3 regions of the Cellulomonas sp. ICMP 17802 genome follow, and region 3 is predicted to be linked to each of the others. Evidence: riboswitches for the same ligand, from Rfam matches in the RefSeq annotation. Region 3 holds a riboswitch; each other region holds the start of a gene.
The links. Region 3 has a riboswitch for S-adenosylmethionine ahead of AB5970_RS01285 (methylenetetrahydrofolate reductase). Riboswitches for the same ligand answer to the same signal wherever they lie in the genome.

Region 1 (7,579 bases), on a different contig from region 3:
CGCACGGGGCGCGCTCGTCACGCCGTCCGCAGGGTGCGGGCGACGAAGAACTAGGGGGTCAGAGCACCTTGTCGAGGAAGGCGCGGGTGCGTGGGTGCTGCGGGTTGTCGAGCACCTGGCTCGGCGTGCCCTGCTCGAGGATCTGCCCGCCGTCGATGAAGACGACGCTCGTCGCCACCTCCCGGGCGAAGCCGATCTCGTGCGTGACGACGATCAGGGTGGTGCCGGTCGCCGCGAGGTCGCGGATGACGTCGAGCACCTCGCCGACCAGCTCGGGGTCGAGCGCGGAGGTCGGCTCGTCGAAGAGCACGACCGCCGGCTTGACCGCGAGCGCCCGGGCGATCGCCACGCGCTGCTGCTGCCCGCCGGACAGCTGCCGGGGGTAGGCGTCGGCCTTGTCCGAGAGCCCGACCCGGGCGAGCAGCTCGCGCGCCTCGGCCTCGACCTCGCCGCGCGGCCGCTTCTGCGCCGAGACCGGCGCCTCCACGACGTTCTCCAGCGCGGTCAGGTGCGGGAACAGGTTGAAGTTCTGGAAGACGAACCCGATCCGGGTCCGCTGCACCAGGACGTCCTTCTCCTTGAGCTCCTGCAGGGCGCCGTCGGACCGGCGGCGGTAGCCGATGAGGTCGCCGTCGACCGAGATGGAGCCGCGGTCGACCTTCTCCAGGTGGTTGATGGCGCGCAGCAGGGTCGACTTGCCCGACCCCGACGGCCCGAGGATCACGGTCACCTCGCCCGGCTGGACCGTGAGGTCCACGCCGTCGAGCACCTCGAGCGTGCCGTAGGCCTTGTGCACGCCCCGGACCTCGACCAGGCCGGCGGCCATCAGAGCGCTCCGTCGTTGCTGCTCGTGCGGACCAGCACGTTGCGCGCCTGGCGCCCGTACCCGGGTGGCAGGTCGGCCGGCAGCGGGCGTCCGCTCACCCGCGTCCACCCGATCCCGACGCTCCAGCGGGCACGCTGCAGCGGCGTCGGCGGCAGCTGCCGCAGCGCGCCCTTCGCGTAGTGCCGCTCCACGTAGTACTGGATGACGGTGATCACCGTGGTGACGACGAGGTACCAGATGCCCGCGACGATGAGCAGCGGGACCACGCGCTGGTTGCGGCCGTAGATGACGCCGACGATGTAGAACAGCTCGCCGTAGGCCAGGACGTAGACCACGGACGTGCCCTTGACCAGGCCGATGATCTCGTTCACGGCCGTCGGCACGATGGTGCGCATGGCCTGCGGCAGGATGATCCGACGCTGCTGACGGGACCGCGGGAGCCCGAGCGCGGCGGCCGCCTCGTGCTGGCCCTGGTCGACGCCGAGGATGCCGCCGCGGACGATCTCGGCGGCGTACGCGGCCTGCGACAGCCCCAGCCCGAGCACCGCGGCGCCGAACTTGTCGATCACGTCGAGCGTGTCGAAGCCGACGAACGACGGCCCGAACGGGACACCGAGCGTGAGGGTCGGGTAGAGGTACGCGAGGTTGTACCAGAGCAGCAGCTGCAGGATCAGGGGCACGGACCGGAACACCCAGATGTAGGCCCACGACACCGACCGCAGCAGCGGCGAGCGCGACAGCCGCATGAGCGCGAGCACGGCCCCGAGCCCGAAGCCGAGCACCGCCGACGCGAACGTGAGCCGCAGCGTGCCCCAGAGCCCGTCGAGGACGGACGGCCAGGTCAGGTACTGCCAGACGACGGACCACTCCCAGCGCGGGTTGGTCACCAGCGAGCTGACGACCATCGCGAGCAGCACCGCGACGACGGCGGTGGCGACCCAGCGGCCGGGGTGGCGGGCCGCGACGACCCGCGGCTCGTCGGCGCGGGGGAGGACGGGCGGTGGGGACAGGACCAGGGACTCGTCCTGGTGGAGGAAGGCGGTGGACACGGTCACTCCGAGGGGGTGGGAGACGGACGGGACGGGGGCGCGTCCGTACAGAGCCACTTCTCGAACGCCAGCGGCCCGACGGGGTCCGCGGCGACGTCGAACAGCGGCGTGAACCCCGTCGCCAGGTACAGCGCGGCGGCCTCGGGCTGCCGCGGACCCGTGGTCAGGTACAGCCGCTGGTAGCCGGCCGCGACGGCCCGGGCCTCGAGCTCGACCAGCACCCGGCGGGCCAGCCCGCGGCGGCGGTGCGCGGAGCTCGTCCAGATGCGCTTGTACTCGGCGGTCCGGACCGTCGGCAGCCCGTCGGCGTCGCGCGTGCCCGGCCGGGTGAGCAGCGCGGCGTCCCCCAGCTCGGGCTCGGCGCGCAGCCGGAACGCGCCGCCCGCGACGGCCACGCCGTCGTCGAGCAGCAGGATCAGGTCGCCGTCGGGCGCCGCGAACTGCGGGGCCGGGTACCGCTCGAGCTCCTGGCGCAGGTCGTCGGCGGTGAAGTCGTCGCCGTACCGGGTCAGGTACTCGTGCGCGAGCTCGTCCAGCATCGGCCGCACGGCGTCGTCGAGCAGGCCGAAGGAGCGGACCGTGAGCGTGGTGGTGGTCGTCATGTCAGGCCGTCGCGGCGTAGCGGGCGGCGGCGAGCGGGAGGCCGAGCGTGTCGCGCAGCGTGGCGCCCGGGTACCCGAGGCGGAACCGGTCCGCCGCACGCAGCAGCGGGACGACGCCGTCGACGAGCGCAGGCAGGTCGGTGTGCACGGACGACGGGCGGACCACGAAGCCGTCGGCGATCTCGTCGTCCACCCACGTGGAGACCAGCTCCGCGAAGCCCGCGGTGGTGCCGACGAACGACAGCGTGCCGGCGTCGACGCCCTCGAGCTCGGCCAGCATCTCGTGCCGGGCCTGCGCGCTCGCCCGGTCCGGGCCGACGACGAGGTGGGTGTCGACCAGCACGCGCACGTCGCGCGGGTCACGACCGGCCGCGGCGACCGCCGCACGCACCCGGGCGCGGGCCTGCGCCGCCTCGTCGGGACCCGTGACGCGCACCCGCACCACGTCCGCGTGCCGGCCGGCCAGCTCGGTGGCCGCGGGGCTGTCCGCCCGCACCACGACCGGCGGGCGTCCCTGCGGAGGACGGGGTGCCGCGGTCGGGGGCGCGGCGGCGAAGTGCACGCCGTCGTGCGCGACGAACCGGCGGCGTGCCGACGGCGCCTCGGCGCTCTCGTCCCACCGGTCCCAGTGCCGGCCGACGACGCCGGCCGCCTCGGCGGCGGCCGCGACAGCCGCGGACTGCACCGCGGACGAGCGCGGACCCGCGGTCGGCACGTCGTCGATCCGGGTGTCCCAGCCCACCTGCCAGCCGGCGCGCCCGTGGCTCGCGTGGTCGATGGTCGCGACGGCCTTGGCCACGTGGGCCGCCGCCGTGTGCGTCGTGCCGACCGTGGACACCAGGCCGATGCCGGTGGTGCGGGGTGCCAGGCGCGCGGCGACAAGGGCCGCGTCGAGCCGGCCCTGCAGCGTGGTGCTGCGGCTCGGGTGCAGCGCGAAGTCGTCGTCGAACACCACGAAGTCGAGCGCGCCGCGCTGGGCGACGGTGACGAGCTCGAGCAGGCGGGCCGCGTCGAACAGGCGCTGGCCCCGCGAGCCGTGGTCGCGCCACGCGGCGGCGTGGGCGCCGGTGTCGCTGAGGTCGATGCCGAGATGGGCGTGCCGAGACATGGGTGTTCCGTTCCGGGTGCAGGTTCTGGGCGCGCCTCACCGAGCGCCGAGCGCTTCGGGGTACGCGTCGCGCGCCCCGGTCGCGGGGCGTGCGGAGGGGTGGGTCAGCCGGTCAGCGGCGACAGAGGGCCGGACAGGAACGCGTCAGCATCGAGCGGGTGGAGACCCCGGTCGCGTCCATGGTCCGTCCCTTCGTCCCGACGGTCGTCGGGGCTCGCATGTTGTCGACGGCGGCTGGAGCCACCGCGACCAGGTCCTCACCCGGGGCACCCCGCCATGCGGAGGGTTGCCATCCAGCTAGCCGGGGCTTCGCACTGGAAATCTTGACCTTATTGGTAGGGAATTTAGATCGGCGCCGCGGAGGCGTCAAACACCCGACCACATCGTGAGACCTGTGTCCCGACACGCGGGCGCTTTGCCGGATCACGTGCCGCGGCGCACGATGACCTCTCGGGACGAGAGGGGGCACGGTGGCACGAACGACGCTGACGGCCCTCCTCGCGGCCGCGGTCCTGGTCGTGACCGGGGCGTGCGCACCCGCGCCGGCCGGGGCGCCGGCCGCCCCCGTCGTCGTGGCACCCCCCGTCCCGGTGGCGAAGGCCGCCCCGCCGGCCGTCCCCGCGCCGCCGCCGGCGGACCTCGCCGCGCTGCCGGTGACCGATCCGCTGCACGTCGTCCCCGGCCTGCCCGGCACGGACGGGCTCGGCCCGCGCGCGAGCGACGACCCGGCACTGGGCCGGTGGCAGACCGCCGTCGTGGTGCGCGACACCGCCGCGCGCGTGGCCCCCGCCGGGGCCGCCGTCGCCGTCGTCCCCGTCCTCACGCTCGAGGTCCGCACCACGCTGCCGGTGATCGACCGGCACGGGCGCTGGCTTCGGGTCATGCTCGCCACCCGCGGGGCGCTGCCCAGCCAGGACCCGGCGCAGGTCAACGGCCGCAGCGCCTGGATCGACTCCGCCGACACCGAGGCCGCCGGCACCAGCTGGACCGTCCAGGTGGACACGGCGGCGCAGACCATCACGGTCGACGACGGCACGGCGACGCGGGTGTTCCCCACCACGGCGACCGGCAGCCCCGACAAGCCGACCCCGCACGTCCCCGCGTTCCTCGTCGGCACGCACTGGCTGGAGCCCGGCACCACGACGCCGCGCGTGCTGCTGCTCTCGACCCAGAGCGAGACGATGGACGACTACGACAAGGTGACCCACACGTCCGCCACGGCGATCCACACCACGACGCTGCGGGGCAGGGGTGAGGTGTCGAACGGGTGCGTGCGGGTGGCCGACGACGTCCTCGACCTCCTCTGGCAGGCGCCCGCCGGGACCGTCGTCACGACGGTCGGCTGACCGCTCGACGCGCGCGCGACCGCCGACGCCCCTAGCCTCCGGGGATGCGACCGCTCCCGCTCCGCCGCCGTGCGCTGCTGCGCGCCGCGGCGTTCGGGCTCGCGTTCACCGTCCCCGTCGCCGTTCTCGCCTACGTCGTGCGCGCGCAGGTGGAGGACGTCCTGCGGCTCGACCGGCAGGCGATCCAGGCGGCCACGGACTTCACGCGGGCGCACCCCGGCCTCGAGCAGGCGCTGATCGTCTGGCAGCAGGCCTTCCAGGCGAAGTGGGTCAACCTCGCCGCGACGCTCGTCTGCGTCTGGGTGTGGCGACGCCACGGCCTGACCACCCGGGCGCTGTGGGCGTTCCTCACGATCATGGCCGCCTGGGCCGTGCAGCTCGGGGCGAAGGGGCTCGTGCAGCGGGCGCGACCCGTGGTCGACGACGCCCTGGAGCACGCGCCCGGCTCCAGCTTCCCGTCCGGGCACGCGACGAACATCGCCGCGGTGGCCCTCACGCTCACCCTGCTGGTCTGGCCGCTGCTGGGCCGCCGCGGCCGGGTCGTCGTCCCGGCCGTCGCGGCCACGACCGTCCTGCTCACCGGCCTCGACCGCGTGCTGCTCGGCGTGCACTACCCCTCCGACGTCGTCGCAGGGTTCGCCCTCGGGACGGCCCTCGCGGGCGCGTCCTACCTCGGCTACAGCGGCTGGTCCGCGACGGCCCCCGCCCCGGAGACGTGATGCACACCTTCCTGCACCGCTACGAGCTCGACACGTCCGCCCCCACCGGCAAGGAGGCGTGGCGGGACTTCGCCGTCCGCGTGCTGCTGCCGGTGGTCGGCCTCTGGGTGGTCGTCGTCGGCGTCGGGTTCCTCATCACGGGCCCGCTGGGCGGGCTGCCGAGCGAGGGCGCGGTCAACCGGTGGTTCGTGTCGGTGCGCACGCCCGCGCTGAACTCGGTGACGGCCGTCCTGTCGGGGATCGGCACCACCGAGTTCATCATCGGCGCGTGCGTGCTGTTCGTGGCGCTGTTCTGGTGGCGCACCAAGCAGTGGTGGCTCGCGATCGTGCCGGCGCAGGCCATCGCGGTGCAGGCCCTGGTCTTCATGACGGCCGCGCTCGTGGTGGGCCGCGAGCGCCCCGACGTCGAGCACCTCGACGACTCGCCGCCCACCTCCGCGTACCCGAGCGGGCACACCGGTGCGTCGACCGCGTTCTACGTCACGCTCGCGATGGTGGCGCAGCGGATCGGCAACCCGGTCGCGCGCGGCGTGGTCACGGTGCTCTGCCTGCTCGTCCCGATCTCGGTGGGCACCGCCCGCCTCTACCGCGGCATGCACAGCCCGACGGACGTGACGATGGGCGCCCTCAACGGGCTGGTCTGCGCGTTCCTCGCCTGGAACTACCTGCGCCGGGACGTCTCCGGGGCCGGCGTCGGCACGGGGGCCGAGCGCGCCCGCGTCGACCAGCACTGATCCGCCCGGCACCGCGCGTGGCCGGCCCAGCCCTCGGGCGGCGCGATGTGAGCGTTAACAAACCGTGATCTCGAGGTCTTGACCGATCCGTCCCGACCTGTGCTTAATCGTTGCCTACCGGGTGATGTATCGATACACCATCAGGGTTCGACGACGAGCCGGGCGGAGGTGCGCGATGGGGCGACGACCGATCTCAGCGCGTGCTCTCGCGCAGCACCAGGCGCGGCACGGGCATGACGACCTGCGGCTCCACGGGGTCCGGGGAGCCGATGCGGCGCAGCAGGAGCTCGACGATCGCGTCGGCCATCGCGTCGTTGTCGGGCTCGACGGACGAGAGCCGGGGCACGGAGAACTCGCCCTCGTCGACGTTGTCGAAGCCGACCACCTGCACGTCGCCCGGCACCGACCGGCCCACGTCCGCCAGGCCGCGGAGCACCCCGAAGCCGACCACGTCCGTGATGGCCAGGATGCCGTCGACCTCGGGCCGCTCGGTCAGCAGCCGCTGCACCGCGTCGCGGGCGGCGCCCATGTCGAGCTCGTCCAGCTCGACCACGAGGGCGGGGTCGGCCGCGACGCCGGCGTCCTCGTGCGCCGTGCGCCAGCCCTCGGTGCGCAGGGTCACGACGTCGCGCTCGGCGCGGCCCAGCGTCCCGCCCACCATGGCGACGTGCCGCGCGCCGCTCGCGAGCAGGTGCCCGACCGCGAGCCTGGCGCCGCCGACGTTGTCCATCAGCACGTGGTCGAAGGTCGCCGGGACGTCGCGCTCGCCGATCAGCAGCGCGGGCCGGCCGAGCTCGATGCGGCGCAGGTCGTCCGGGGTCAGGCCGGTCACGCTGAGCACCACGCCGTCGTAGAGCTGCACGCGCTCCTTGGCCACCGAGCTGAGCTGCCGCTCGCGCAGGGCGCCGGTGCGCTCCACGGCGAGGTGCATGCCGTGGCTCTCCACCCGGTCGGCCAGGCGGCGCGCGAGCTGGCCGAAGTACGGCCGCTCGAGCTCGGGCACCAGCAGCCCGATGGCGCCGGTGCGGCCCACGCGCAGGTAGCGCGCCGCGAGGTTGACCTCGTAGCCCAGCTCGTCGATCGCCTGCAGCACGCGCAGCCGCGTCGGCGCCCCCACCCGGTTCCTGCCGTTGACCACGTTCGACACGGTGATCTTGGACACGCCTGCGGCCTTGGCGACGTCGTCCATGGTGAC
Region 2 (7,579 bases), on a different contig from region 3:
CTCAACGGCGGCTGGCCGTTGACGGCGCAGATCGCCGTGGCCACGCTCAAGGGGTCCGACCTCGCACCGGCCGTGACGGCCGCCCTGCAGCACGCGTTCGACGACGGCACCTACGCCGAGGTCCTCGACCGCTGGGGCCTGTCGGCCGAGGCGATCGAGAAGCCCGAGACCAACCCGCCGGGTCTGCCCAAGACGAGCTGACCCCGCACAGACCGGACGCTCCCACGAGCGTTCCGCGGTGGCCGGTCGGGGTCGGGGGACGCCCGGCCGGCCACCATCCCGTCCCCCTTGGAGGTACCCCGTGCAGCTCGTCGACCACCTCGTGATCGGCGGTGGCGTGATGGGCTCGGCCGCCGCGTGGCAGCTGGCCCGCCGCGGCCGCGACGTCGTGCTGCTCGAGCGGTTCGCGCCCGGGCACGTGAACGGGGCGTCGCACGGCGCCTCGCGGATCTACCGGCAGACGTACGACCGGCCCGAGTACCTGGACCTGGCGGCCGAGGCGCTCGAGCTGTGGCGGTCGTTCGAGGGCGTGCTGACCCTGACCGGCGGCGTGAGCCACGGCGAGGCGTCGCCCGGCGTGCTCGAGGCGTTCGTCGCGCGCGGCGTCCCGCACGAGCTGCTCTCGCCGGAGGCCGCGCACGAGCGTTGGCCGGGGCTGCGGTTCGAGGGGACCGTGCTGCACGAGACGCGGACCGCCGGCCGCCTGCATGCCGACCGGGCCGTCGCCGCCCTGCAGTCCGCGGCGGCCGCGCTGGGCGCCGACGTGCGGCACGGCGTGCAGGTCCTCTCGGTGACGGCGGCCGGCGACGGCGTGCTCGTCGAGAGCTCCGACGGGCCGCTGCACGCCCGCAGCGCCGTCCTGGCGGTCGGCGCATGGACCTCCGTGCTGCTCGGCCGCGGGGCGCCCCCACTCGTCGTCACGCAGGAGCAGCCCGCCCACTTCGCGCCGCTGGTCGGGGCGCCCTCCGTCGACGCCTGGCCGAGCTTCACGCACCGGCCGCTCGGCGACCACCCGTGGCCCAGTGGCACCTACGGGCTGGGCACCCCGGGCGAGGGCATCAAGGTCGGGTTCCACGCCGTCGGGCCGGTGACCGACCCCGACCGCCGCTCGTTCACGGCCGAGCCCACGCAGCTCGCGCTGCTGCAGGAGTACGCCGCGCAGTGGCTGCCGGGCGTCGACCCGACCGTGCCGCACCCGATCTCGTGCACCTACACGACGACCCCCGACCACGACTTCGTCCTGGACCGCCGCGGACCGCTCGTGGTCGCCGCCGGGTTCTCCGGCCACGGCTTCAAGTTCGCGCCCGCGATCGGCCGGGTGCTCGCCGACCTCGCCGTGGAACCCGTCGACGACCCCGTCTCGGCGTCGCACGCCGCCTTCCACCTGTCCCGCCCCGCCCTGCAGGAGACCCGATGACCCGCCGTGCCGTGCCCCTGTCCGTGCTCGACCTCGCCCCCGTGCCCGCCGGCAGCACCGGCGCGGCGGCCCTGCGGTCGGCCGTCGACCGGGCGCAGCGGCTCGAGCGGCTGGGCTACCGGCGCGTCTGGTTCGCCGAGCACCACCTCGCGCCCGGCGTGGCCTCCGCGGCGCCGGGCGTGCTGGCCGCGCTCGCGGCGTCCGCGACGTCGACCATCCGCGTGGGGTCCGCCGCCGTGCTGCTGGGCACCACCAGCCCGGCGGTCGCGGCCGAGCAGTTCGGGACGGTCGCGGCGCTGCACCCCGGCCGCGTGGACCTCGGGCTCGGGCGTGCGTCGTTCCCGCCGCCCGGCAAGGACGCGAGCGCCGCACCCGACGCCTCGGCCCCGGGGAACGGACGGGTGCCGGCGTCGGCGACCGAGGCCCGGGTGGTCGACGGCCTCCTCGTGCCGGCCGCGCCGCCGTTCACGTTCGCCGACCCGGACCTGCGCGCGCGGTTCGTCGCGCAGCAGCAGTTCCTCTCCGCGGGCCGCACCCCGGAACCGTTCCGGGACGAGCTGTCCACGGTCCTCGCGCTGCAGGCCGGGACCGCGCGCGCCGGCGACCGGTCCGTCACCAGCCCGGCCGTCGAGGGCTCCGACCTGGCCCTGTGGGTGCTGGCGTCGAGCGCGGGGGAGAGCGCCCGCGTGGCCGGCGAGCTGGGCCTGCCGCTCGCGGCGAACTACCACGTGAGCCCGGCGACCGTGCTGGAGACGGTCGCCGCCTATCGCGCGGCCTTCACGCCGGGCGTGCTCGACCGGCCGTACGTCGTGGTGTCCGCCGACGTGCTCGTCGCCGACACGCAGGCCCGGGCGGACGAGCTGGCGGACCCGTTCGCCGAGTGGGTGCTCTCGATCCGCAGCGGCGCGAGCGCCATCCCGTACCCGCGGCCGGGGACGACGACGCCGTGGGAGCTGCGCGGCGAGGACGAGCGCGCGTTGCTGCGCGACCGGCTCGACACGAGGATCGTCGGCGACCCGTCGACGGTCGTGCGCGGGCTCGACGCCGTGGTCCGGGCGACCGGTGCCGACGAGCTGCTGGTCACCACCATCACGCACGACCCCGCCGACACGGCCCGCTCGGACGAGCTCCTCGCGCGCGCCTGGGGCCTCGCGGCCGCCGGCGAGCTGGTGGGCGCCTCCGCGGCGTCGGGCTCCCGCTGACCCACCCGCAACGTCCGCACTCCGGCGGGTCCTGACCCCCACGAGTGCGGACGTTGCGCATCACCCGACCACAGTGTCCGCACTCCGGTGGGTCCTGGCCCGCACGAGTGCGGACGTTGCGCGTCGCAGGCAGTGAGGCCTCCCCGTTCGCGTCGGGGGTCGCCCGCGTCGATGCGGAGATGGATGCGAGTTTCGTGGGCTCCTGGACCACGTGTCGTGCATTCATCCCTGCATCGACGCCGGAATGCCGACCGCCGCCGCGGCCCGGCCGCTGCCCGCCGCAGCCGTGACGTCCGGACGCAGCGAGGCCCCGGTGGATCACCACCGGGGCATCGTCGCGGGTCGGTCAGACGGCCGTGTGGTCGCCGATCCGGTGGTAGGTGCGGTCGTGGTAGACGAGCGGCAGCGCCTCGTCGGCGATGCCGTGCGCCAGGGCGCGGACCGAGATCAGGTACGACCCGCCGACGGGGACGCGCTGCACGACACGGCCCCGCAGCCAGGACACCGCGCCGTCGATGACCGGCTCGCCGGTGTCGAGCGCGGCCCAGCCGCCCGCGGCGAACCGGTCGATGCCGCTCGTCGCGAACCGCGCGGACACGTCGTCCTGCGCGGCCGACAGGAAGCTGATCGCCAGCGTGCGCGCCCGCGAGAGGGCCGGCCACGAGGACGACGTCGACGCCAGCGAGAACGCCAGCAGGGGCGGCTCGGCCGACACGGAGATGACCGACGTGGCGGTGAACCCGACCGGCCGGCCCTCGTCGTCGAGCAGGGTCACCACGGCGACGCCCGCCGGGTGCCGGCGGAACACGTCCTTGTAGGCCTGCGGGCTCAGCTGCGGCTCGTCCTGCTCCGCGAGGTCGGCGTCGAGCACGCGGAGGAGCTCGGCGGTCATGCCGGGACGACCGCGAGGTCGAGGGCGGCGCGCAGCGGGGCGGCGGCGCGCTCGAGCCAGCGGTCGATCGCGGCGTCGAGGTCGGCCAGGTCGGCCTCCGTGACGGCCAGGGCGCGGGTGGGCACGGTCGCCCCGAGCTCCACCAGCAGCGGCCGCAGGTGAACCTCGCCGGCGAGCAGGTGCGCCGGGCCGCCCGAGACCACGAGCGGGACGGCGACCACCCCGGCGAGCCCGTCCGGCCCGTACAGGTCGAGGAACGACTTGAGCAGCCCGGTGTAGGTGGCCTTGTAGACGGGGGTCGCGACGACGAGCAGGCGGGCGGCCGAGACCGTCGCGAGCGCGGGATCGAGCAGGGAGCGGTCCGCCGTGAACAGCTGGTGGCCGATCGTCGCCAGGTCGACGGTGCCGACCTGCTCACCCTCGGCGAGCCGGCCGGCGACGCGGGTCGCGGCCGCGAGGGTGCGCGACTCGGGCCGAGGGTTGCCCACGAGGGCGACGACGGAGGGGGCTTGCTGCTGGACCACGGTGGAGCTCCTTCTCGCTGCACGCTTGCCGCGCCGGTCGGCACGGCCGGGTCATCTCCCGGAGCACCCCGTCGTGGAGGGGTTGCTGACCAGCGAGCCGGGGCTTCGCGCTGGTGCTCGTGACCTAGGGCGGAGTTGTAGCAACGGGTCGGCGCCCGGCAAGGGCTTCGCCGGAGAATCCCGAATGACGGACACGCCGAGAACCCGGGAGGATGCGTGTCGAGGACGGGCGGCCGGCTCCGACCCAGCAGTGAGAGAGTCCGCAGGGACGAGAGCACCGGGAGCGCATCGTGAAGTACATGCTGATGATGACGTACCACGTCGAGGGCGTCCCCCCGATCGACACCTGGGCGCCGGAGGACGTGCGGCGCCACATCCAGTTCCAGCACGACCTCGGCGCGGAGCTGGTGGCCAGCGGCGAGCTCGTCGACGGCCAGGGGCTCGCGTGGCCGGGCACGGCCAAGTTCGTCCGCAGCGACGGGGTGTCCGCGCCGGTCGTGCTCGACGGGCCGTTCCCCGAGTCGAAGGAGTTCCTGGCGGGCTACTGGATGGTCGACGTCCAGGACGAGGCGCGGGCCGTCGAGATCGCCGCGAGGGCGTCGGCGGCACCCGGGCCGGACGGCGTCCCGATCCAGCAGGTGTTCGAGGTCCGCGCGCTGATGGAGGCTCCCTCTCCTGTCGACTGACCCCGCGGACCGGACGGTCGAGAACCTGCTGCGCGAGCTGGCGCCGCAGGTCCTCGGCGTGCTGGTCCGGCGGTCGGGGGACCTGGCCGATGCCGAGGACGCCCTGCAGGAGGCCCTGCTGGCCGCCACGACACAGTGGCCGGTCGGCGGTGTCCCCGCCAACCCCCACGCGTGGCTCGTGGTGGTGGGTGACCACAAGCTGGTGGACCGGTACCGCAGCGAGGACGCGCGCCGCCGCCGCGAGGAGCTCGTCGCGACGATGGACGCGGGCGCCGAGGCCGTGCAGTCCGACGACTCGCTGCTCCTGCTCTTCGGCTGCTGCCACCCGGCGCTCAGCCCGACGTCGGCCGTGGCGCTGACGCTGCGGTCGGTCGGCGGCCTGACCACCGCGGAGATCGCGCGGGCGTTCGTGGTGCCCGAGGCGACGATGGCGCAGCGCCTCAGCCGGGCGCGCCGGACGCTGCGCGAGCTGGACGGTCCGTTCCGGATGCCGTCGGCGGCGGACTACCCCGGGCGGCTGCGCGCCGTGCTCCGGGTGCTCTACCTGATGTTCAACGAGGGCTACGCCAGCACGACGGGTGCCGCGGTGGCGCGCGCCGACCTCGCCGGCGAGGCCCTGCGGCTGACCCGCGCGCTGCACGCGAGCCTCCCCGACGACCCCGAGGTGACCGGGCTGCTCGCGCTCGTCCTGCTCACCGACGCGCGCCGGCCCGCGCGCACGGGCCCGCACGGCGAGCTGGTGCCGCTGGCGGACCAGGACCGCGGGCTGTGGGACCGGGCGATGATCGCCGAGGGGGTCGCGCTGGTCGAGGACGCCCTCGGGCGGGGTGCCGTCGGGGAGTACCAGCTGCAGGCCGCGATCGCGGCGGTGCACGACGAGGCGCCCACCGCCGACGAGACCGACTGGCCCCAGCTGCTCGCGCTGTACGGGCTGCTCGAGCGCGCGACCGGCAACCCGATGGTGACCCTCAACCGCGCGGTCGCGCTCGCCATGGTGCACGGCCCCGAGGCCGGCCTCGCGCTCCTGTCGACGCTGGACGAGCCGCTGGCCGGCCACCACCGCCTCGCCGCCGTGCGCGGGCACCTGCTGGAGCGGGCGGGCCGGCCCGCCGAGGCCGCCGACCAGCTGCTCCGCGCGTCGCGGGGGACCACCAGCCTGGCGGAGCGCGAGTACCTGCAGGTGCAGGTGGCGCGGCTGCGGCACGGGTCGGCACCCTGACGCGACGGCAGCCCGGCGCCGCGCCCGAACGGGTGAGCGTTGGACCGTTCGGGTGGTCCGATATGTCCGATGTTGCCGACTCACCCGGACGGACCCACCATGAGCAGATCGCACCTCCCGCGACGCAGCGTCGTCTGATCCCAGGCGCCGAGGGAAAGGCACGCCCGTGGCCGACGAGATCGTCTCCCCCATCCGCCGTGGCGCTCACGACATCGCGCTCGAGCGTGACCGGGTCCGCCGCCGGCGCGTCTACCGGATGTCGGCCGTCCTGTTCGCCGTCCAGGCGTACGTGATCATCACCGCGTTCATGAACCGCCCGCTGGTGCCCCCGCTGCCGACGATCGACCCGCTGATCCTCGTGCCGGTGCTGTTCTTCGCGGCCCTGCTGCTCCTGCTGGTGGCCACCCAGCTGGGCTCGGCCCGCTCGCCGCACGTGGTGTACCGGCCCGAGCAGGTGGACGTCCGGCTGGACGACGTCATCGGCATCGACCCCGTCAAGGAGGACGTGCGCCGGTCGATCGACCTGTTCCAGACGCACCGCCAGTTCGCCGAGCAGATGGGCGGCACCCCGCGGCGCGGCCTGCTGTTCGAGGGGCTGCCCGGCACCGGCAAGACGATGACCGCCAAGGCGATGGCGGCGGAGGCCGGGGTGCCGTTCCTCTTCGTGTCGGCGACGTCGTTCCAGTCGATGTACTACGGCGCGACCGCGAAGAAGATCCGCGCGTACTTCAAGGCCCTGCGCAAGGCGGCCCGCACCGAGGGCGGCGCGATCGGGTTCATCGAGGAGATCGACGCCATCGCGATCCGCCGCGGCGGCCTGTCCTCGGCCGCGACGGCCGTGAGCCCCTTCGACGCGTTCCCGGTGCCGCGGACGGTGACCAACGCCGTCATCAGCGAGGGCACCGGCGGCGTGGTCAACGAGTTGCTGGTGCAGATGCAGTCGTTCGACGAGCCCACCCCGTCGGACAAGTTCGTCAACTGGTTCCTGGCCCGCGCCAACCTGTTCCTGCCGGCGCACCGCCAGCTCAAGCAGCGCAAGCCGGGCAAGGCCCCGATCCTGCTCATCGCCGCGACCAACCGCGCCGACTCCCTCGACCCGGCGCTGCTGCGCCCGGGCCGCTTCGACCGCCGGCTCACGTTCTCGACCCCCGACGCGGGCGGCCGGCGCGCGCTGGTGGACCACTTCCTGGCCCGCCGCTCGACCGACGTCGAGCTGGACGACGTCGTCGTGCGGGACCGCATCGCCGCCGCGACCAACGGCTGGACGCCGGTGATGATCGAGCACCTGCTCGACGAGGCGCTGGTCAACGCGCTGCGGCGCGGCTCGCTCACCATGTCCTACGCGGACGTCGAGCACGCGCGCATCACCGAGATGGTCGGCATCGGCCAGCCCGTCCGGTACACGCACGCCGAGCAGGTCCTGATCGCGACGCACGAGGCCGGGCACGCGGTCACCGCGTGGCTGGCGGCGCCCAACCGCACGCTCGAGGTGCTGACGATCATCCGGCGCGGTGATGCCCTCGGGCTGCTCGCGCACACGGACTGCGAGGAGGTCTGGACGCACTCGCACTACGACCTGCGGGCGCTGGTGCAGATCGCGATGGGCGGCTGGGTGGCCGAGGAGCTCTTCTTCGGCCAG
Region 3 (7,579 bases):
TCGCTCGCCGAGAGCCACGCCTGGTCGGGCCGGCCGTCTCCGTCGACGTCGATCACGGTGACCACGTCCGCGCCCGCCGGGACCGCCTCGTCGTTCGGCGCGCAGCCGGCCGCGGCCGTGGGCTCCGACGACTCCGAGGCGGACGGGGACGGGGTCGCGCTCGGCGACGACGAGGACGAGGGCGACGCGACCGGGGTGGAACCGCCGTCGTCGCGCTGCACGACGAGGTAGACGATCACCCCGATCGCAACGACCAGCAGCACCGCGAGCGCGACGGTCCAGCCCCGCCGCCGGCCGACAGGCTCACCGGGAGGCTCGGGGGCACCGGTCGGCGGGAACGGGCTCGTCATGGCACTGGTCTACCGCAGGCGCACCCCGCGCACACCGCGCTCAGGCGGTGCGGCGGAAGAGGATCCCCGCGGCCACGCGCGCGACGAGGAAGATCCCGACGCACCAGACCACGGCCGCCTGCCACGAGTCGCCGACCGGGAGCCCGAGCAGGAGCCCGCGCAGGGTGTCGGTCACGGGCGTGATCGGGTTGTACGTCGCGATGGTCTCCAGCACGGACGGCATCGACTCGGGCGGCACGAAGGCGCTCGACACGTACGGCAGGAAGAGGATCGCGAACGTGAACCCGGACGCCGCCTCGGGCCCGGACGCGACCACCCCGATGGCGACCGCCACCCAGGTCAGCGCCAGCACGAAGAGCGCGATGAGCCCGATCGCCGCGGCCCAGTCCAGCAGGGACGCCTGCACGTCGAACCCGATGAGGAAGGCCACGCCGATCACCAGCGCCGTGGAGACCGCGTTGCGCGCCATGCTGGCGACCACGTGCCCGGTGAGCACCCCCGTCGGGCGGATGGGCAGGGACCGGAACCGGTCGATGATGCCGCCCGTCATGTCGCTGGCCACCTCGACGGCGGTGTTGGCGGACCCGTAGCCCGCGGTGAGCAGGATGATCCCGGGCACCACCCAGTTGACGTACTCGCCACCCGTCTCGATCGCGCCGCCGAACACGTAGACGAACATGAGCAGCAGGGCCAGCGGCAGGATCACCGCCATCAGCACGGTGTCCATCTGTCGCAGAGACCGCCGCAGGCAGCGGCCGATCAGGGCGGCCGTGTCGTGCGAGCCCCAGCCGAGCGACGGCGGGGCGGTCGTGGTGAGCGTGGTCATCAGTACTCCCGGGAGGCGACGAGGGCGGGTGCGGACTCGGGCTCGGAGGGCCGGCCCGTGAGGGTGAGGAAGACGTCGTCGAGCGTGGGGGAGCGGACCTCCCAGGTGTCGACGGTGACGCCGCGGCGCTCGACGTCGGCCAGGATCCGGCGCACGTCCGGCACGGAGCCGTCGGTGAGGATGCGCTCCTCGCCCCCGTCCGCGAGGCGGAGCTCGACGTGCGCCGACCCGACGGCCCGCTTGAGCTCGCGCGCCGTGCCGTCCGCGATGACGTGCCCGTGGTCGATCACCGCGATGCGGTCGGCCAGCTGGTCGGCCTCCTCCAGGTACTGCGTGGTCAGCAGGACCGTGGTGCCCTGCGCGACGACGTCCCGGATGACGTCCCAGAGGTCGTTGCGGCTGCGCGGGTCGAGCCCCGTGGTCGGCTCGTCGAGGAACACCACCTGCGGCCGCGCGAGCAGGCTCACCGCCAGGTCGAGGCGGCGCCGCATGCCGCCGGAGTAGGTCTTGACCACGCGCCGCCCGGCGTCCGTCAGGTCGAAGAGCTCGAGCAGCTCGGCGCTGCGCGTGCGGACCTCGGCGCGGCCCAGGTGCGCCAGCCTCGCCATGAGGTGCATGTTCTCCACGCCCGTCAGCAGGTCGTCCACGGCCGCGAACTGCCCGGTCAGGCTGATCGCGGCCCGGACCTCGGCCGCCTGCCGGACGACGTCCTTGCCGGCCACGTGCGCCGTGCCGCCGTCGGGCCGCAGGAGCGTCGACAGGATGCGGACGGTCGTGGTCTTGCCCGCGCCGTTGGGTCCCAGGAGGGCGAGCACCTCCCCCCGCGCGACCTCGAGGTCGACGCCGTCGAGCACGGTCAGGTCGCCGTAGGACTTGCGCAGCCCTCGGGCGACGACGACAGGAGCAGTCATCGCGGTCTCGCCTTCTGTGTATGTCGTAAACTGTGTGTGTACTTCATACACACTTGTAGGATCGACCGTCAAGGAGGTGTCGTGGACGACGACGAGGGCACGCGAGAGGCCGAGGCGCTGCGCCGCGACCGGGAGAGGGCCGAGCGGGCGCAGGCCAAGGAGGCCGACCGGCTGCGCCGCGAGCTCGAGAAGATCGACCGCGACGCCGAGCGCTCCGCGCAGAAGGAGGCCGAGCGGCTGCGCAAGGACGCCGAGCGGCTCGAGCGGGACCGCCTGCGGGCCGAGCAGGACCTGGCCAAGGAGGCGGAGCGGCGGCGCACCGAGCGCGAGCGGGAGGCGCAGCAGGCGGTCAAGGAGGCGGCCCGCCAGCTGCGCGAGGCCGAGAAGGCGCAGCGCGCGGCGGCGCTGGCCCAGCAGCAGGCCGCGCGCGAGGCCGAGAAGGCGCGTCGGCAGGCCGTGCGGGTGGCGGGCTCCGAGAGCGCGTCGGTCGAGCTGCCCCCCGGCATCGCCGTCCTCTGGCGCACCCCGGCGGAGGGGAGGCCCGGCCCGCGCCCGAGCCTGACGCTCGAGCAGATCGCCGACGCGGGCATCGCGCTGGCCGACGCCGAGGGTCTCGACGCCGTCTCCATGGCGCGCCTGGCCGAGTCGCTCGGCTTCACGACGATGTCGCTCTACCGGTACGTGTCGTCGAAGGACGAGGTGCTGAGCCTCATGTCCGACCGCGCGGGCGGGCGGCCGCCGGTGCTCGGGCCCGAGGTGGGCGGCTGGCGCGAGCGGCTCGAGCTGATCCTCGCCATCCAGCAGCCGGTCCTGCGGGCGCACCCGTGGCTCGCGCGGACCACGACCGTGCTGCACGCCGTGGGCCCGGGCCGGCTCGCGTGGATGGAGGCGATGCTCGCCGCGCTCGACGAGACCCCGCTGTCCGAGCGGCAGAAGGTGGGCGCGATCGGCCTGCTGGCGACGCACGCGCTGGACCAGCTCCGGGTCACCGAGGAGCTCACGGGCAGCGCGCGGACCTCGGCCGTGGGGACGGCGGGCGGTGTCGACGAGGCCCCGGACCTCGGCGCGCTCATCGACGTCCTCGCGTCGCCGTCCGCGCACCCCGCCCTGCTGCGGGCCTCGGCCGCGGGGGCGTTCTCCTTCGGCCCGGACGACCGGGACGAGGACCGCGAGGGGCTCGACTTCGGGACCGTCCTGATCCTCGACGGCATCGAGCGCCTCGTGGCGCTCGCCGGGCAGGCCGTGTGAGCCGCCCACAGCCCCGACGCGTCCACACGCCGGCGGCGGTGGTGTCGGCGGCGGCGGGCAGACTCACCGCATGACCACGACGGACGACGTGCGCACGGGCCGCTGCTTCGGCGACGGCAACCCTCTGTACGAGCAGTACCACGACGAGGAGTGGGGCGTGCCGGTCCACGGCGAGCACGCCCTGTTCGAGCGGTTCGCGCTCGAGGGGTTCCAGTCCGGCCTCGCCTGGATCACCGTGCTCCGCAAGCGGCCCGCCTTCCGGGCGGCGTTCGCCGACTTCGACCCGGAGGTGGTCGCGGAGTTCGGCGACGACGACGTGGCCCGGCTCATGGCGGACGCCGGCATCGTGCGCAACCGCGCGAAGATCGAGGCGACCATCGCCAACGGGCGCGCGCTCCGCGAGCTGCACGCCGCCGGGCGCACGCTGGACGGGGTGCTGTGGTCGCACGCGCCCGACCGAACCGGGTACGTCCGGCCCCTGACCTGGGCGGGCGTCCCCGCGCAGACGGACGAGTCGCGCGCGCTCGCCCGCGAGCTCAAGTCGCTCGGCTTCCGGTTCGTCGGACCGGTCACCGCGTACGCGGCCATGCAGGCCTGCGGCGTCGTGGACGACCACCTGGCCACCTGCCCGTCGGCCGCCGTGGCTCACCCTCCGGAGTGACGACTACTCCTGGCGGGTGACGCTCGCGCGGGGGTCTCGGCACCGGGATGGGCGCGGACTACAGTGCCGCCCATGACGGAGATGCCCGACCCCGACGCCCGGCGTGACGCCGTGCGCGCGGCGGCCGAGGCGCTGACGGACAACGTCGCCCCGGACGCCGGGGTCCTCGCGGCGGTCCAGGACGGGCTCCTGTCCGTCCCCGCCGGCTCCCCCACCTCGTGGTTCGACGTGCCGTCGCAGCGCAGCCGCATGCAGACCGGCAACCTCGCCCCCCGCCGCCCGCACTGACGCTCCGGCCACCCGCTCTGCCGCACGTCCTGGACGCGCGGTGGTGCCGCACAACCGTCGGACATCGTCGTCTCACGGGTCGAGCACTGTTGCCCAGCATGTGATCGGCGGTCTACCATCGCGCCTACCATCCAGAGCGGCCGAGAGACCTGGCTCGACGACGCCGCAGCAACCCCCCTCCCCGCCGAGGGTGTGGGTGCTTCCGCCAGGGACGATGGAGTGAGCAATGTCCCCGCAGACCACGTGTCCCCCCACCGCCCCGGTGGCGACCACCTCGCTGGTCGCGTCGTGAGCGCGGCCGCCGTGGAGCCTCGCACGCCCGGCCTGCACGCCGCGCCGGCCCCTCGCGCGCACACCGCGAACGACCGTCCGACCGTCTCGTTCGAGCTCTTCCCGCCGCGCAACCCGGACGCCGCGCCCCGCCTGTGGGCCACCATCCGGGCGCTCGAGTCGGTCCACCCCGACTTCGTCTCGGTGACCTACGGGGCGTCGGGCAAGACGCGGGTCACCACGCGCGCGCTGGTCCGCCGGCTGCTGCGCGAGACCACGCTCAACCCGATCGCCCACCTCACCTGCGTCGGCACGTCGCGCGCGGAGATCACCGAGATCGTGGGGGAGTTCCTCGACGAGGGTCTGCGCTCGTTCCTCGCGCTGCGGGGGGACCCGCCCACCGACCAGACGGACTGGGAGGCCCACCCCGACGGGCTCCAGACCGCGGGCGAGCTGGTCGCGCTGCTGCGCGACATCGAGGCCCAACGGTGCGCGGACAGCCCCTCGCAGGCCGTCCGGGCACGCGTGCGCCCGCTGTCGGTCGCCGTGGCGGCGTTCCCGCGCGGCAACCACGCCACCGGCGGCACCCGCGCGCAGGACGTCGCCTCGCTGCTGGCCAAGCAGCAGGCCGGCGCCGACTTCGCGATCACGCAGGTGTTCTTCGACGCCGACGACTACCTGGGTATCGTGGCGGAGGCCCGTGAGGCCGGCGTGACCATCCCGATCATCCCGGGCATCATCCCGACCACGGACCCGGCCCGCCTGCTGCGGGTCCAGGAGCTCACCGGCGTCCCCGTGCCGGGCCGGCTGCTGGACCTGCTCGGCTCCGCCGACGACGAGCTCGACCGCCACCGCCGGGGTATCCGGGCCAGCGTCGACCTGGTCAACGGCGTCCTGGACGGCGGGGCGCCCGGCGTCCACCTGTACACGTTCAACCAGCACCATGCCGCACTTGACCTGCTCGAGGGTGCACACCTCGACGGCGGAGCTCGGACAGCTCCGGACCTGGCCGGCTGGCCGCAGGACACGGCACCCGCCCGACCCCCGAGGGACTGAGTAGACACATGAGCGACACCACCCCCACGTTCCCCGCGAGCTCCGTGCTCGGGTACCCCCGCATCGGCCCGCGCCGCGAGCTGAAGAAGGCCCTCGAGGCGTTCTGGGCCGGCCGCACCACGGCCGACGAGGTCGAGGCCACCGCCGCCGACCTGCGCAAGCGCACCCGCACGCGCCTGGCCGAGCTCGGCCTGGCCACCGACGTGCCGGCCATCCCCAGCGCCTTCTCGTTCTACGACCAGGTGCTCGACGCCACCGCCGTGGTGGGTGCCGTGCCGGCCCGCTTCGCGGACCTCGTCGGCGCCGACGGCTCGCTCGACCTCGCCGGCTACTCCACGGTGGCCCGCGGCCGCGGCGACGACCTGCCGCTCGAGATGACCAAGTGGTTCGACACCAACTACCACTACCTGGTGCCCGAGATCGGCCCGGAGACCACGTTCCGGTTCGCCAGCGACCGCCCGGTCCGGGAGTTCGCGGAGGCCCTCGCGGACGGCGTGCTCACCCGCCCGGTGCTCGTCGGCCCCGTCACCTACCTCGCGCTGGCCAAGGCCACCGAGGACGCCCCCGAGGGCTTCGCGCCGATCGACCGCCTGGCCGACCTGCTGCCCGTCTACGCCGAGCTGCTCACGGCCCTCGCCGCGGCCGGTGCCACGTGGGTCCAGCTGGAGGAGCCCGCCCTGGTCTCCGACTCGGTCACGGTCCCGGCCGATCAGCTGCTCGCCGCCGTCATCGAGGCGTACCGCGCGCTGGCGACGGACCTGACCGACCGCCCGGCCATCCTCGTCGCGGCGCCCTACGGCGACCTCGGCGCGGCGTTCCCGGTGCTGGCCGCGACGGACGTCGAGGCGATCGGGATCGACCTGGTCCGCGGCCACGCGCCCGCCGAGAAGGTCCCGGGCCTGGAGTCCAAGACCCTCGTCGCCGGCGTCATCGACGGCCACAACATCTGGCGCGCCGACCTCGACGCCAAGCTGGCGATCCTCGAGCAGCTCGAGGGCCTCGGCGCCGCCGCGGTCACCGTCGGCACCTCGACGTCGCTGTTCCACGTCCCGCACACGCTCGAGGACGAGCCGAACCTCGACGCCACACTCAAGACCTGGCTCGCGTTCGCCGACGAGAAGGTCGTCGAGGTCGTCACCCTGGCCGAGGGCCTCACCGAGGGCCGCGAGGCCATCCACGAGCAGCTGCTGGCCGCGACCGACGCGGTGAGCTCGCGCCGCACGGCGCCCGGCGTGGTCAACCCCGAGGTCCGCGACCGCGTCGCCGCGCTCGACGAGTCCGCGTTCAGCCGCGGCCCGTTCGAGGAGCGCAAGGTCGCCCAGGCCGCGCGCCTCAACCTGCCGCCTCTGCCCACCACGTCCATCGGCTCGTTCCCGCAGACCACCGAGATCCGCACGGCCCGCGCCGCGTTCGGCAAGGGCGAGCTGACGGAGGCGCAGTACGACGACGAGATGAAGGCGGAGATCCGCCGCGTCGTCGAGCTGCAGGAGAAGATCGGCTTCGACGTGCTGGTGCACGGCGAGCCCGAGCGCAACGACATGGTCCAGTACTTCGCCGAGAACCTCGACGGGTTCGCGGTCACGCAGAACGGCTGGGTCCAGTCGTACGGCTCGCGCTGCACGCGGCCGTCGATCCTGTGGGGCGACGTCTCGCGGCCCAAGCCGATCACGGTCGAGTGGTCGTCGTACACGCAGTCGCTCACCGAGAAGCCGGTCAAGGGCATGCTCACGGGCCCGGTGACCATCCTCGCGTGGTCGTTCGTCCGCGACGACCAGCCGCTGGGCGACACCGCCAACCAGGTGGGCCTGGCCCTGCGCGACGAGATCGCCGACCTCGAGGCCGCCGGCATCGCCGTGATCCAGGTGGACGAGCCCGCGCTGCGCGAGCTGCTGCCCCTGCGCGTCGAGGACCACCCGGCCTACCTCGACTGGTCGGTGCGCTCGTTCCGCCTGTCGACCGCGGGCGTCCG

Region 1: another riboswitch for S-adenosylmethionine. It lies ahead of AB5970_RS03600 (LLM class flavin-dependent oxidoreductase); the one in region 3 lies ahead of AB5970_RS01285 (methylenetetrahydrofolate reductase).
Region 2: another riboswitch for S-adenosylmethionine. It lies ahead of AB5970_RS03640 (NADPH-dependent FMN reductase); the one in region 3 lies ahead of AB5970_RS01285 (methylenetetrahydrofolate reductase).

Annotation. Positions count from the first base shown of each region.
Region 1 covers NZ_JBGFQZ010000002.1:1,403-8,981, reverse strand. The annotation lists gene AB5970_RS03615 (amino acid ABC transporter ATP-binding protein) at 59-826, opposite strand; gene AB5970_RS03610 (amino acid ABC transporter permease) at 826-1,875, opposite strand; gene AB5970_RS03605 (GNAT family N-acetyltransferase) at 1,878-2,477, opposite strand; gene AB5970_RS03600 (LLM class flavin-dependent oxidoreductase) at 2,479-3,585, opposite strand; SAM riboswitch class IV at 3,798-3,914, opposite strand; gene AB5970_RS03595 (L,D-transpeptidase) at 4,056-4,931, shown strand; gene AB5970_RS03590 (phosphatase PAP2 family protein) at 4,976-5,650, shown strand; gene AB5970_RS03585 (phosphatase PAP2 family protein) at 5,650-6,384, shown strand; gene AB5970_RS03580 (LacI family DNA-binding transcriptional regulator) at 6,578-7,573, opposite strand.
Region 2 covers NZ_JBGFQZ010000002.1:9,804-17,382, forward strand. The annotation lists gene AB5970_RS03620 (ABC transporter substrate-binding protein) at 1-201, shown strand, start outside; gene AB5970_RS03625 (FAD-dependent oxidoreductase) at 302-1,417, shown strand; gene AB5970_RS03630 (LLM class flavin-dependent oxidoreductase) at 1,414-2,619, shown strand; gene AB5970_RS03635 (flavin reductase family protein) at 2,966-3,511, opposite strand; gene AB5970_RS03640 (NADPH-dependent FMN reductase) at 3,508-4,035, opposite strand; SAM riboswitch class IV at 4,052-4,160, opposite strand; gene AB5970_RS03645 (YciI family protein) at 4,335-4,721, shown strand; gene AB5970_RS03650 (RNA polymerase sigma factor) at 4,759-5,940, shown strand; gene AB5970_RS03655 (AAA family ATPase) at 6,107-7,579, shown strand, end outside.
Region 3 covers NZ_JBGFQZ010000001.1:243,192-250,770, reverse strand. The annotation lists gene AB5970_RS01315 (hypothetical protein) at 1-350, opposite strand, end outside; gene AB5970_RS01310 (ABC transporter permease) at 391-1,176, opposite strand; gene AB5970_RS01305 (ATP-binding cassette domain-containing protein) at 1,176-2,087, opposite strand; gene AB5970_RS01300 (TetR/AcrR family transcriptional regulator) at 2,169-3,335, shown strand; gene AB5970_RS01295 (DNA-3-methyladenine glycosylase I) at 3,406-3,996, shown strand; gene AB5970_RS01290 (hypothetical protein) at 4,069-4,284, shown strand; SAM riboswitch class I at 4,409-4,505, shown strand; gene AB5970_RS01285 (methylenetetrahydrofolate reductase) at 4,573-5,610, shown strand; gene metE (5-methyltetrahydropteroyltriglutamate--homocysteine S-methyltransferase) at 5,619-7,579, shown strand, end outside.